2 regions of the Sinomonas sp. T428B genome follow, and region 2 is predicted to be linked to the other one. Evidence: riboswitches for the same ligand, from Rfam matches in the RefSeq annotation. Region 2 holds a riboswitch; the other holds the start of a gene.
The links. A riboswitch is a leader RNA that binds a small molecule or an ion and turns the genes downstream of it on or off. The one in region 2 is predicted to bind cyclic di-AMP.

Region 1: it holds a riboswitch for cyclic di-AMP, as region 2 does, so the genes downstream of both, ACUYMY_RS03365 (aggregation-promoting factor C-terminal-like domain-containing protein) here and ACUYMY_RS04025 (C40 family peptidase) in region 2, are expected to answer to the same signal.

The regions. Positions count from the first base shown of each region.
Region 1 is NZ_JBRAZR010000001.1:704,891-708,282, reverse strand. It holds gene ACUYMY_RS03370 (winged helix-turn-helix domain-containing protein) at 1-617, opposite strand, end outside; cyclic di-AMP (ydaO/yuaA leader) riboswitch at 1,228-1,409, shown strand; gene ACUYMY_RS03365 (aggregation-promoting factor C-terminal-like domain-containing protein) at 1,419-2,228, shown strand; gene ACUYMY_RS03360 (response regulator transcription factor) at 2,327-3,067, shown strand; gene ACUYMY_RS03355 (sensor histidine kinase) at 3,076-3,392, shown strand, end outside.
Region 2 is NZ_JBRAZR010000001.1:852,803-856,194, reverse strand. It holds gene ACUYMY_RS04035 (HNH endonuclease) at 1-496, opposite strand, end outside; gene mobA (molybdenum cofactor guanylyltransferase) at 1-32, opposite strand, end outside; gene ACUYMY_RS04030 (NlpC/P60 family protein) at 774-1,523, opposite strand; gene ACUYMY_RS04025 (C40 family peptidase) at 1,622-2,254, opposite strand; cyclic di-AMP (ydaO/yuaA leader) riboswitch at 2,337-2,489, opposite strand; gene ACUYMY_RS04020 (M23 family metallopeptidase) at 2,717-3,392, opposite strand, start outside.

The sequences.
Region 1 (3,392 bases), 150 kb from region 2:
TTCAGGAGCTCGAACTCCTTGAACGTGAGGTTGAGGGTCTCGCCGTCGAGGTGCACCTCGCGGCGGGCCAGGTCAATGAGGACGCCGGACGGGCGGGCGTCCTGCTGCGGGGCCTGGCGGGGCTCGGGGCGCTGCTGGCGCGAGGCGATCGTCGGATCGCCGAAGGTCGAGCGGACGACCTCGAGCGAGGAGCCGGGGGCGTTCGCCGGGGCGACCGCGACCGCAGCGTAGCTCTCGACGCCTTCGACGAGGTTCTGGGCATAGGCCCTGATCTCCTGGGCGATGCGGGCGATCGAGGTGCCGGCCGCAGCGGCCTCCTGCTCGGAGAGGCCGACATAGAGGACGAAGCCGTGCGCGACATTGTCCGCGGCGACGGCGCGGACGGGCTCGGCCGAGGGCGCGATGACCGGCGTCGGAGCGGTGAGCGGCGCATAGTCCTCGGCGACAGGCCGCAGCGGCTGCTGCTGGGGGCGAACGGGGTGCGCGGCGCCGTAACCGGGGGCGTACGGATCGGCCTGCCCCGGAGCGCGGGTGCCGAACGGCTGGCGCTGGGTTCCCTGCTGGGCCTTCTGGGCGTTGCGGACGGAGATGTGGACGTAGCCGGATGCAACAGACATAGTGTGCTGACCTCGTTGGTGACTAGCCGCGGTCGCGGCTTCGAATGCGGAGCGTTGACGCCCGCGTGGCGGAGGATGCCCGACGCTGGGCTGTGGACGTGCGACGTGCGGGGGTGGTGCAGTCAGCTCGACATTCGACAGCAGCACATTGCCCGCGCGGCAGGTGAGCTCGCTGGGCGGTCGGCGGCGACAGGTGCTGCTGAGTCCATGTTCACAATCACGAGTGTGTCCCGTAACAATGCCTACAAGCAAGTAACAATGCTCGATTTGTCTCACATTCTGAGACGCAGAGTTGCGATGTGATGATTGTCACCATTCGGCAGAATAGCCTTGCGCTTTCCTTTTTTCGCCGCTAGCGCTCTTTTCTCGCTCTGCGTCGAAGATTATTCGACAGCGTCGCACCCAGCCCCCGACGAGGCGCGTCAAATGCGGGATCTCATAATGCGGACAGGGCTGGACGCGTGAGCGGTTCAACGCTTGTTGGCTGGACTTGGCCTCGGAACTTGATGTATCAAGCGCAAACCGCTGTTATCCAAATGTGACTTTCCGTGATCGTTCCGTTACCGTGGAACGGTGCCCGCGCCACCGCGGGCAACCCCCAGGCCCTGTCCGCCGAGCTCTGCCGACAGCCTGAGAGGACGTATCAGGCAGAGACGGAGGACCCACGTCCGGCCGCGCGCCCCCGCCCCCCCAGGGATCAGGCGCGGCCTCGGGGTGAAGCCCATGCCCTCGGCTGGGCCGGATGACTCTCATCCGAACCCGACAGCTAACTTCGCAGGCGCCAACGAGAGGCCCACACGCTTGAGCAAGTCCCCCTTCCGCGCTGCCGCGCGCCCTCAGGGCCGCCGCCGCGCAACGCACACCACGCACAGCCCCCACAGCACATCTGCCCTGGCCCGCATTGCGGCGTCCACTGGCGCCACCCCGGGCAGCCCCGTCGAGCGGCTCGGCCACCGCAGCGCCGCCGTCGCCCTCTCCCTGGGCCTCATCGCCCTAGCCGGGGGCGGAGCGGTCGCGACGACCGCCGGCAGCGACTTCGCCGCAGCCTCCCATGTCGAGGCGGTCCCGGCCGCCACCGGCATCGAGAACACAGCCATCGCAGCCGACGCCCAGGCCCGCGTGAAGGCCGAGGAGGTCCGTGCTGAGGCGGCAGCTGCCGCTGCTGCGCAGGCTGAGCTCCAAGCCGCTGAGGCCAAGGCAGCGGAGGCCAGCAAGGCCGAGGCGGCCCGCGCTGCCGAGCAGGCGCGCAAGGCCGAAGAGGCGCGACAGGCCGAAGCGGCCGTCGCGGCCGCGCGGCCCGTCGACGATCCGGCCGCCGCCAAGGCCTACGCCGCCTCCCGGCTCGCCGCCTACGGCTGGGGCCAGAACCAGATGAGCGCGCTCGAGATCCTGTGGACCAAGGAGTCTGGGTGGCGCACCACCGCCACGAATCCCACGTCCGGTGCCTACGGCATCGTGCAGTCCCTGCCCGCCAGCAAGATGAGCTCGGTCGGCGCGGACTGGCAGACCAACTTCCGCACGCAGATCGACTGGGGCCTGAACTACATCAAGGAGCGGTACGGCTCGCCGTCGAACGCCCTGAATTTCCACTACGCCAACAACTGGTACTGAGCCGACCCCAGCCTCCCGTGCAGCACTAGGCTTGCGTCCACAGCTCATTCACAGCTGCGGCTCAGGCTCGGACTACGACTGCACGGGAGGCTGGATCCATGGCAAGGCCCTACTCCGCGAACAACCTGCCCGCGCTGAGCCACCCGGACGGCACGCCGATCCGCGCCCTCGTGGTCGACGACGAGCCGAGCCTTGCCGAACTCATGAGCATGGGCCTGCGCATGGCGGGGTGGAGCGTCCAGGTGGCGGGCGACGGCCCCTCGGCCGTCACGGCCGCCCGCGAGTTCCGGCCCGACGTGCTCGTGCTGGACGTCATGATGCCGGGATTCGACGGCGTCGAGGTCCTCACGCGCATCCGCCAGTTCCTGCCCGAGGTCCCCGCGCTGTTCCTCACCGCGAAGGATGCCGTCGAGGACCGCATCACGGGCCTCGCCGCGGGCGGCGACGACTACGTGACGAAGCCGTTCAGCATGGAAGAGGTCATGCTCCGGCTGCACCGCCTCGTCCAGCGCTCGGGCGCCGCGGCCCAGGACGACGCCGATCTCGTCGTGGGCGACCTCGTCCTCAACACGGACACGCGTGAGGTCACGCGTGGCGGCGAGGACATCCAGCTCACGGCGACCCAGTTCGAGCTCCTGCGCTACCTCATGGAGAACCCGCGCCGCGTGGTCAGCAAGGCCCAGATCCTCGACCGCGTCTGGCAGTACGACTTCGGCGGGCAGGCCAACATCGTCGAGCTCTACATCTCCTACCTGCGCAAGAAGATCGACGTCGACCGCGCGCCCATGATCCACACGGTCCGCGGCGCCGGCTACGTCATCAAGCCCGCGGAGGGGTGAGCGCGCGCATGGGCACGCTCTCGGCCGCAGAGCGCCGCACCGGCCGCTCGTGGCGGCACCCCGACACGTGGCACCTGCGCACCAAACTCCTGCTCGCGACCATGCTCCTGCTCGTGGGGGTGTGCGCGGTCGTCGGGGCCCTCCTGTACACCTTCATGGACCGCCAGCTCACCCGCCAGCTCGACGCGGACCTCGCCCACGCCAGCCGCCGTGCAGCCGAGTTCCGCACACCACCCGGTCAAGTGGGCAAGCGCCCGGACCCGCTCGAGGCCAGGGGCCAGGGCGCCGGAACCCTCAACGCGCGGCTCAGTGGCGGGCGCGTCGA
Region 2 (3,392 bases):
CTGCAGACTCCGGGGCGAGGAAGGGGCTCCACTGCTCGACGGGCTTCTCGAGCTCCTTGATCTGCCAGAACGTCCCGGCCGGCGGCCCGGGCGTGAAGCGCAGCTTCCAGCCCATCTCGGACGGGGTGTGGTCGCCCTTGACGTTGTTGCAGCGGAGGCAGCAGGCCACGAGGTTCTCCCACGAGTCCGCTCCCCCGCGTGAGCGGGGCAGGACGTGGTCCACCGTGTGGGCCGCCTTGCCGCAGTACGCGCATGTGTGCCCGTCGCGACGGAGCACCCCCCGTCTCGTGACGGCGGTGGCGTAGGTTCGACGGGGCCTGATGTAGCGGTTCAGCAGGATCACTGACGGGCGGCTCAGCACCTCGCGCGGTCCGACAACTGGATCGTCGTCTTCCGCGACAATGCTCGCCTTGCCGGCGAGCACGAGCACAAGCGCCCGGCGGAAGGTGACCACCGCGAGCGGTTCATAGCCTGCATTCAGAACGAGTGTGCGCATGCGCGTTCCTCTTAACGGCCGCACCCGGTCAGGGGCACAGGGCCGGCTGCCCTGTGCGTAGCCGGGCTGGATCGACTCTTCCAGCCTACTGAACCCGTCAACCGCCCATCGAACACGGGGCCCGGGAGCGCCAAGGTGTCGGCGAACATTCACGTGCCGGACACCTGCGGCGCTGCGCCCCCGGAACGCACAGGACGCCCCCTCCGCCAGGCGGAGGGGGCGTCCTGTGCAGTGCTATCCGGGGCCGTTCGCTGCCCCCGGGCACGTCTGCGTTGTATCAGCCGCCGACGCGGATGAAGACGGGGCCGGAGCCCACGTTGACGGAGAACAGCGCCGTGGTGCCGCCGTTCCAGCCGCCGTGCACGGCCTGGCCGTTGCCGACGTAGACGGCGATGTGGGCCATGCCCATGCCGCCGTCGGCGTAGTAGGCGAGGTCGCCCGGCTGGGCCTCGGCGGCGCTCACGGTGCGGCCGAGCGAGAGGTATCCGGCCGGCCAGCCGTGGTAGTGGATGCCGACGGCGGCGAGCGAGTTGGTCGCGAGCATCGTGCAGTCCTGAGCGACGCCGAGCTGCGCGTACGCGGCGGCGGCGATCGCGGCGCCCATACCGCTCGAGGCCTTGGGGGCCGCGGGGGCGGTCGAGGCGACCTGGAGGGTCGCGGAGGCCTGGACCTTCGGCGCTGCCTCGACGGCGGGGGCGGGCGCCGGAGCCGGGGCCTCGACGACCGGGGCGGCGACGGACTCGACGGCCGGGCGCTCGAAGGTCACGTCGGCCGTGGTCTCGGCGGAGACCGGAGCCTGGACGGCGGTGACCGCCTCGAGGGCGACCGGGGCGGAGGCCTCGCGCTGGGCTGCGGCCTCAGCGGCGTTGGCGGCGACGCCGCTGGTCAGGACGAGGCCGCCCGCGGCTGCGATGACAGCCGCCTGGCGGCCCACGCCGCCGGCGTTCTCGGAGACGGCCTTGGCGATGACAGCGAGCGAGGACGTGGCCTCGGCGCGGTGGCGGGCGATGCCTGCACGTGTGGTCATGGGGTTCTCTCTTTCGTGTCCTCGGGCCGCAGGGGGGAACGGCCCGTGGCAGGCGCTGCGGTCATGAGGGGGACACCGCACCGCCCGGTGGGTTGGTCTCAGTTGAGGGTGTAGAACACCGAGGAGCCGGTCGCGTTGACGGCGTGGAGCAGGGTGCCCTGCGAGGGGTTGAGGGCGCTGATCATCATCCCGTTGCCGACGTAGATGCCGACGTGCGCGCCGCCGTTCTGGACCACCAGGTCGCCGGGGGCCGGGGTGGCCGTGGGCTTCATGATGGTCCATGCCTGGACGCGGGGGATGCTGATGCCAGCCTGGGCGTAGACCCACTGGGTGAAGCCGGAGCAGTCCCAGCCGGACGGCGTGGTGCCGCCCCAGACGTAGGGGCTGCCGATGCCGGTGTAGGCGATCGCGGCGAGGGAGGAGCCGGCGACGCTCGAGCCGTCGAGAAGGCTGGCAACCTTCGTGCTCAGGGTCTTCGTGCTCGTGGACTGGGTCTGGACACGCTCGACGACGGGCGCGGCCACCGAGGCGACGGCGGGGCGCTCGAAGTCGACCTGCGCCTGCTCGGGCGCAACGACGGTCGGCGCAGCGGTGCTGGCCACGTCGGAGAGGGCGGAAGCCTCGCGTTGGGCTTCCGCGGCCTGGGCGGGGAGCCCGGCCGAGATGATCAGGCCGGAGGCAGCCGCGATGACGGCAGCCTGACGGCCGATGGTGCCTGCATTGTCGGACATGGCGTGCGCGACAGCCTCGAGCGGGCTGGTGCGAACCGGAACGGCGCGATGACGCGCAGTCATGGTGCGTGACGACACAGAAATAGCCTCTCCCAGTGCCTGCGAGGTGAGCTGTCGGGTTCGGATTGGAAGTATCCGGCCTCCCGGCTCGCGCCGGGCTGCTTGACCCCAAGGCCCTCCGAAGAGGACCGAAAGTGGTTCCCCCGCCTCTGCCAGACGAGTGTGCGAACGGATTCCGAGGAGTGGCAGAGCTAGGCATGCTCCCCGGATGTTCCGACTTGGTAGGAGCCGGAACAAGAACGACCCTACCTGACGTCCCCCAAAAAGTCACATTCGGATCACGGCCCGGTTACCGAGGGTCACAAAACGGACACGACGATTTTCCGGGCCCCCACGCAACGAGCCCCAGACCGCGTAGGCCGGGGGCTCGTCGGGTACAGGGAAGACGGGTTGGTGCGCGCGTCAGAGCCAGCCGTTGGGATCGACGACTTCGCCGTTGACCATGACCTCGAAGTGGAGGTGGCACCCGGTCGAGGCGCCGGTCGTGCCGCTGAGGGCGATGAGCGCCCCGCGCTCGACCTTCTGGCCCACCGAGACGGACGAGGACGAGAGGTGGTTGTACGTCGTCTCGAGACCATTGCCGTGGTCGATGACGACGCGGTTGCCGCCGCCATAGGGGTGCCATCCGGCGAAGGTCACGGTGCCGCTCGCGGCAGCCTTGACCGCGGTGCCGCACTGGGCGGCGAAGTCCTGGCCGCGGTGGAACTCGCCGGCCCAGCCGCTCAGGGGGCTCACGCGGTAGCCGAACGGCGAGGACGGGACCATCGAGTCGAGGGGAGCGCCGAGCGTGTTCTTCGCCTGCGCGGCGGTCACACTGCCCGCGGACTGGGCGCTCAAGAGCTGCTTGAGGCGGCCGTCCGGGTCCACGTGGCTGCCAACGGACGTGCGGCTGAAGGCCACGACCGCCTCGCCGGAGGCCGTGACCTGCGGCTGCTGGGCGGTGTCGACGGCGGCGGTGGGCGCCGCGGCGTCGGTGCCGGCGGTCGGGAGAGTGACGGTCAGGACCAGTCCGGTGGCGGCGAGAGCGACGCCGGCCTTCTGGCCGACACCGGCGATCTCCGCGAGCTGGCGGACGGGT